DNA from 3 places in the Herbaspirillum sp. VT-16-41 genome. Region 2 is predicted to be linked to each of the others. Evidence: predicted binding sites of a transcription regulator. Region 2 holds the regulator's gene; each other region holds the start of a gene.
The links. The regulator LexA, encoded in region 2, represses DNA repair genes until DNA is damaged. The targets are predictions, from matches to a motif close to ACTGTATNNNNATACAGT.
Positions count from the first base shown of each region.

Region 1 (2,250 bases), on a different contig from region 2:
CGGCCTGCTTGTCGGTGACCGTCATCACCAGCGTGGAGACCAGATTGAAGGCCGCCACCGCGATGATCAGGGTGAGGATGATGAACATCATGCGTTTCTCGGTCTTGACGGCGGCGAACCAGTTGCTGTTCTGCTGCGACCAGTCGCGCAGGTAGAGGTCACCGCTGAGGGTGCGCGCCAGCTCCTGGGTCACCTCCGGCGCCTGCAACATGTCGCGGATGCGCAGGCGCACCCCGGTGGGCGCATCCATGCGGAACAGGGTCTCGGCGTCCTGCAGGTGGATGAAGGCCAGCGAGGAATCGAACTCGTAATGGCCGGCCTCGAAGATGCCGGTCACGGTGAACTGCTTCAGGCGCGGCAGCACTCCGGCCGGGGTCACCTGCCCTTGCGGCACGATCACGGTGATCTTGTCGCCCAGGCCGACGCGCATGCCGCGCGCCAGCTCGCTGCCGAGGACGATGTCGAATGCCCCCGGCTTCAGGGAATCGAAGCTGCCCTGCTTGATCTGGCGCGCCACGTCCGAGACCTTGGGTTCTTCTTCCGGCAGCACGCCGCGCACCAGCACGCCGCGCAGGTTGTCGTCGCGCGTCATCATGGCCTGGCCGGACACATAGGGCGCCGCACCCAGCACTTCCTTGTTCTGGAAGGTCTGCTTGGCCACGCTCTGCCAGTCCTTCATGGAGCCGGAGGCGTCGAACACCTCGATATGCGCCAGCACCGAGAGCATGCGGTCACGGACTTCCTTCTGGAAACCGTTCATCACCGACAGCACCACGATCAGCGCGGCCACGCCCAGGCCGATTCCGGCCATGGAAATGAGGGAAATAAAGGAAATGAAACTGTTGCGACCGCTGCGCTTGCCGGCCCGCGTGTAGCGGATACCGACCAGCCATTCGAACGGCAGGTTTTTAATCAGACTCAAAATTGCTCCGGGAGAGGGCCTGCAAAATGTGCCGGCGAAATCCCGTCGAAACCGGACCCGCCGCACGCCAACACGGGCGAAGACAAAGCGCGAAGTTTGCCACAGAATGGACAGCCGGCCCATCCCTGGCCCCTGTCCTTCACTTGCGCACGTTCCCGCGTGCAGGCTATAGATTCACTTCTACGGCAGAGGTTCGCGGCTTGCTGTGCAAACTGTTTCATCTCCATTGCACACCGGCTGTTGCATCATGAACTGGTTATATATACAGTATCCACCTGTGCCCGCCCCTCAAAGGCGGCCCTGCACGGTCTCCACCTGAACTGCCCCTCACCCATGCTGCCAGACCTCACCCGGGAAGCGCCCGCGTCCACTGCCCCGCAGACCGCCTCTGCCGACGACCCTGCACAGGAGCGCGATCCCTTCGCCCGGCTCAATGCCGAACAGCGCGCCGCCGTCGAGCACGGTAGCGGCCTGCCGCCATCGCAGCAGACGCCGCTGTTGATCGTGGCCGGCGCCGGTTCGGGCAAGACCAATACCCTGGCGCACCGGGTAGCGCGGCTGGTGCTGGAGGGCGCCGATCCGCAACGCATCCTGCTGCTGACCTTTTCGCGCCGCGCGGCCGGCGACATGGGCCGCCGGGTGGGCCAGGTGATCCGCCAGGTACTGGGCCTGGCCGCTGGCGATGCCCCGCCGCAACTGCCCTGGTCCGGCACCTTCCACGCCATCGGCGCGCGCCTGCTGCGCGACTACGCCAGCGTGATCGGCCTGGAAGACGACTTCACCATCCAGGATCGGGGTGACTCGGAAGACCTGATGGGCCTGCTGCGCCACGAGATGGGTCTGTCTTCCACCGACAAGCGCTTCCCGCTCAAGGCCACCTGCCTGGCGATCTATTCGCGGGCCGTCAACACCCGCCAGGACCTGGCCCAGGTGCTGCAGGTCCATTTCCCCTGGTGCCGCGAGTGGGAGCGGCCACTGGGCGAACTCTTCGCCCGCTATGTGGATGCCAAGGAAGCCCAGCACGTGCTGGATTACGACGATCTGTTGCTGTTCTGGGCCGACATGCTGTCCGACCCGGAAATCGCGCAATCCGTCAGCGCCCGCTTCGACCACGTGCTGGTCGATGAATACCAGGACACCAACCGCCTGCAGGCCGAGATCCTGCAGCGCATGAAGCCCGATGGCGCCGGTGTGACCGCCGTCGGCGACGACGCCCAATCGATCTATTCCTTCCGCGGCGCCACGGTGCGCAACATCCTCGACCTGCCTTCGCTGTTCACCCAGCCGGCGCGGCTGCTGACGCTGGAACAGAACTACCGCTCCACCCA
Region 1 is NZ_MUXB01000108.1:47,332-49,581, reverse strand. It holds gene BTM36_RS13925 (lipoprotein-releasing ABC transporter permease subunit) at 1-922, opposite strand, end outside; gene BTM36_RS13920 (ATP-dependent helicase) at 1,256-2,250, shown strand, end outside.
Region 1: the regulator LexA is predicted to act here: its motif matches at 1,174-1,191, upstream of BTM36_RS13920 (ATP-dependent helicase).

Region 2 (2,250 bases):
CGACGCATGCCAGCTTCCATCTGCTCCGACTGATGCTGCAACCTGGCAGTCACGATCGGAATACCGGCCGGCGTATAACGCAATACATCACGTTCGGCCAGACTGGCGATGACTTGAAGCTGGTTCACTCTCCGCTATGAATCGCAGCGCAATCAGGCTGCCGGTGCTTCGGTACGGCTCTTGGCCGCGTCTTCCTTCTGCACTGCCTTCAGGATGGGGGAAGGACCGGTTTCGGCCTTCTTCATCTTGACGGTCAGGTGGCGCAGGACGGCGTCGTTGAACTTGAAGCCGGTTTCGATCTCGGCCAGCGTTTCGCTGTCGACTTCGATGTTCAGGCAGACGTAGTGAGCCTTGGCCAGCTTCTGGATCTGGTAGGCCAGTTGACGACGGCCCCAATCTTCAACACGGTGAACCTTGCCGCCGCGGGTGGTGACGATGCCCTTGTAACGCTCGATCATCGCCGGCACTTGCTCGCTTTGGTCCGGGTGGACGATAAATACGATTTCATAATGACGCATGTAGACTCCTTATGGACTTATTGAAGACGCCCACCCCGGCGTCAAGACGGGTGTGGGAAGAGGAAAACCCAAGATCATACAAGGTTTCTGGCATAACAGCAATGTCGACTATCGCTGGCGAGGTCAGGCGGACACAGGCGGAGCCATCGCACCGGGCAGATATGCGGCACAAGATCTTTCATCTATTTATATATAGAAAGGAAAAACTGTTCTTGCAGTACCAGAAAGTGCATGTTGCCGTTGACACAAGGATTGCACCTGTATAAAAATACAGACTGTTCATCCAAACAGCCTTCCCCCAGAGAAAGGCCTACCCCATGCTCAAACTGACCGCGCGCCAGGAACAGATCCTGAACCTGATCAAGAACGCCATCGAGAACACCGGCTTCCCTCCCACGCGCGCCGAGATCGCTGCCGAGCTGGGCTTCCGCTCCGCCAACGCCGCTGAAGAGCATCTGCAGGCACTGGCCCGCAAGGGCGCCATCGAAATATCCCCTGGCACCTCGCGCGGCATCCGCCTGCGTGAATCCGGCGCACCCGCATCTGGCGGCATCGCCCGCCAGATGGCCCTGCCCCACCCCGCCCTGATGCAGTTGAGCCTGCCCCTGATCGGTCGCGTGGCTGCCGGCTCGCCCATCCTGGCGCAGGAGCATGTCGAGAAGACCTACCAGGTCGATCCGGCGATGTTTCCCAGCAAACCGGATTACCTGTTGAAGGTGCGCGGCATGTCCATGCGTGACGCCGGCATTCTCGATGGCGATCTGCTGGCGGTCCGCAAGACCGACCAGGCGCGCAACGGGCAGATCGTGGTGGCGCGACTGGCCGACGAGGTCACCGTCAAGCGCTACCAGAAGACCGGCTCGGTCATCACGCTCTTCCCGGAGAATCCGGAATTCGAACCCATCATCGTCAAGCCGGACGCCGACCAGTTTGCCCTTGAAGGGCTTGCCGTCGGGTTGTTGCGCAGCTGGCATTGAGCCCGCAGGGAGCAAGCCCGCCGCTCCCGATGCATCGGCGCCCATCACCGCGCCGATCCCCCTCCCAAGGAACCTTCGTCTAAAACGAAGGTTTTTTGCTTTCTATTCGCCTCTTCGGCATCCGGTCCTTGCGCATATTATTTCTGCTGGACAGCTATGTCCGGCGCAAAGCATGCGCCCAACCAAGAGGATCCCTTTCGATGTCGACGCGCAAGAGCAGCAACAAGCACGGTAACCAGGCCCAGGCCGCCACCAAGTCCCATCTGCAAGACCTGCTGGATGTCCGCAAATGCCTGGATCTTCTGGATAATCGCAAGGTCGATGAAGCAAAGGCCCTGTGTACTGCCGTGCTGGGGCGCGCTCCCACCCTGGTTTTCGCCAACCATGCACGGGGACTCATCGCCATGCAGGAGGGCCTGCACGCCGATGCCGAACACTATCTTCGCAAGGCCATCGCGGCTGATCCGGAGAATGCCGAGTACCTGAGCAACCTGGCAGCCGCACTCCTGGCACAGGATCGCATCGATGAAGCCATCAGGATCTATGAGCGCGCCATCGAAGTCGACAAGGAAAGCCGGACGGCCCGCGTCGGCCTGGCCAATGCCCTGCATGAAAAGAACGACCCGGACGCCTCGATCGCCTACTTCGAGGATGCGGTCAAGCGCGAGCCAGAGGCCCCTGGCCCGCTCTCCCATCTGGGGCGGGCACTGGTGGAAGCGAAGCGCTATGACGAGGCGGTCGCAACCATCCTCAAG
Region 2 is NZ_MUXB01000114.1:156,787-159,036, reverse strand. It holds gene priB (primosomal replication protein N) at 1-128, opposite strand, end outside; gene rpsF (30S ribosomal protein S6) at 153-518, opposite strand; gene lexA (transcriptional repressor LexA) at 836-1,495, shown strand; gene BTM36_RS16010 (tetratricopeptide repeat protein) at 1,696-2,250, shown strand, end outside.

Region 3 (2,250 bases), on a different contig from region 2:
GTGCGATGCGTGCCAGATGCTGGCGCTCCGCTTCACTTTCCGGCGACTGTTGCGCAGTGCGCAGCAAGCTGTGCGCGGCGCCGAAGCGGCCCAGTTTTTCCAGCACGCGGATGGCACGCGCGCGGGCCCCCGGATAGGCGCAGCCTGCATAGACGGCGTGCGCCTGGGACAGGTCCTGCTGCTTCTCGAACAATTGGCCGATGCGGAACATCAATCGCTGGCGCCGGCTCTCCAGCCAGGGATTGTCGAACGCGCCGTGGGGCAGCATGGGCAACAGGCTGCCCGCGGCGGTGCCGGCCTCGTAGGCCTGGCGACAGGCGTGCAGCTGCAGGTAGAGATCGATGTCGCCACGGCTGCGAAAACCCCTGGCCTCCGGCCCCAGCGCGACCTGCTCATAACGCAGGGTGCCGATATCGGCCAGCACGAATTCGCTCCAGTCCTGGTGCAGGTTACCGAAGAACATCAGCCGCACTCGCTCGCACAGGGGCCGGTTCAACAAGCGCACGGCCTGGTCGCTGCCCTTGTGCTGCCATTGCGAAAAAGGCCGCGGATGACCGTGGGCGGCATCCTCGGCCAGCAGGGACAACAAGGCGTCCTTGCGCAGGGCCTTGCACGCAGGCGAGCGCAAAGCCGGCGAATCGAACTGCACCAGCAGCTCGGCCCGGGTCGATAGCTGGGCGAACTGCTGCAGGCTCAGCACAGGGTCGTGTTCGACCCAGGCCCCTGGCAAGCCACGTAAAGCCTGCAATGAACAATCGATCTCCGGATAGGCCAGTTTACTGACGCGAAAGAGTTCACCTTTACGCATCATCATGCGCACGAAAAGCGCGCGCGAAGCCAGCGGCAAGCCGGGGAAGGCGGTGATGAAGTCGCGTTCTTCCGCGTTCAGCAGGTCGCCATAGCGCTGCGCCAGCCAGTCCAGAACCTGCTGGAAGTTGCCGAGGTAGTAAAAACGGTGGGTGAGGTCCAAAACGGCGGCCATGGGATGCATCTGGGGCGTTTAACTGTATATAAGCACAGTATAACGCCTCTCCCCCTCCGACTGCCCGCAAGGACCATCGGAAGGACCATCGCAAGGGCGATTACAGGCGCGGAGCCAGCGCCTCGGCGAAGAACTCGGTCACAGCACGCACCCGGGCCGGGATGAAGCGGCGGCGCAACAAAACAGAATCGCCATTGCCGGATAAGATTGGCACCCGGCAAACCCGGTTTGCCCTCTCAACAACGATCATCGCCAAAGACCCACGGAGACCCAGGTGTACAAACTTTCCACGATTGCCCTTGCCAGCGCCCTGCTGGCCCTGACGGCCCCGCTGCATGCCCAGCAACCGCAGCAGCAGCAGCAGCCACCGCAGTCACAACAGCAGCAGCAACGCCACGACGAATTCTTCTGGCTGGGCGAAATCAACAAGGCCACTGCCGTCATCAATACCGACGAAGGCCTGCTGGACAAATCGATGACCCCGCTCATCGTCAAGGGCATCCGCAAGGTATTGGCCGATGCCGAACAGCCGGGCGCCAAGCGCCCTACCCTGGTCATCACCTTCGAGCCGCTGCTGATCCAGGCGGCCGGCCCGCAGATCACCTTGCTGCATGCCGGCCGCTCCAGCCAGGACATGCTGGCCACCATGCGCTCGGCCATCCTGCGCGAAGACATGCTGGCCCTGGCGACCCAGCTCAATGCCACCACCGCAGCCCTGGTGAAGCTGGCAGCGCGCCAGCGCGACACCATCGTGCCCAACTACACCAACGGCGTAGCGGCCCAGCCCAACAGCTATGGCCACTACCTGCTGGGATTTGCCGCCGCACTGGACCGCGATGCCCAGCGCATCCGCGAGGCCTATGTCCGCATCGACCGTTCCTCGATGGGCAGCACCGTGCTCAACGGCACCAGCTGGCCGCTGAACCGCCAGCGCATGACGGACTATCTGGGCTTCGGTGCCGTCGTCGACAACGCCTACGATGCCTCGCAACTGTCGGCGGTGGATGAGCCGGTGGAAGCCGGCGCGGTGGTCTCGTCCATCGCCCTGCATGCCGGCACCTTCATTCAGGACGTGATGACGCAGTATGCCCAGCCCCGTCCCTGGATACTGCTGCAGGAAGGGGGCGAGAACACCTACGTCTCCTCAGCCATGCCGCAGAAGCGCAATCCGGGCCTGCTCAACAGCACCCGTCGCGATGCCACCACGGTACTCACCGAAGGCATGGGCGCGGCCCTGCAGGCACACAACATCCCGCCCGGCATGAGCG
Region 3 is NZ_MUXB01000131.1:96,865-99,114, reverse strand. It holds gene BTM36_RS20270 (VRR-NUC domain-containing protein) at 1-982, opposite strand, end outside; gene BTM36_RS20265 (lyase family protein) at 1,257-2,250, shown strand, end outside.
Region 3: the regulator LexA is predicted to act here: its motif matches at 1,004-1,021, upstream of BTM36_RS20270 (VRR-NUC domain-containing protein).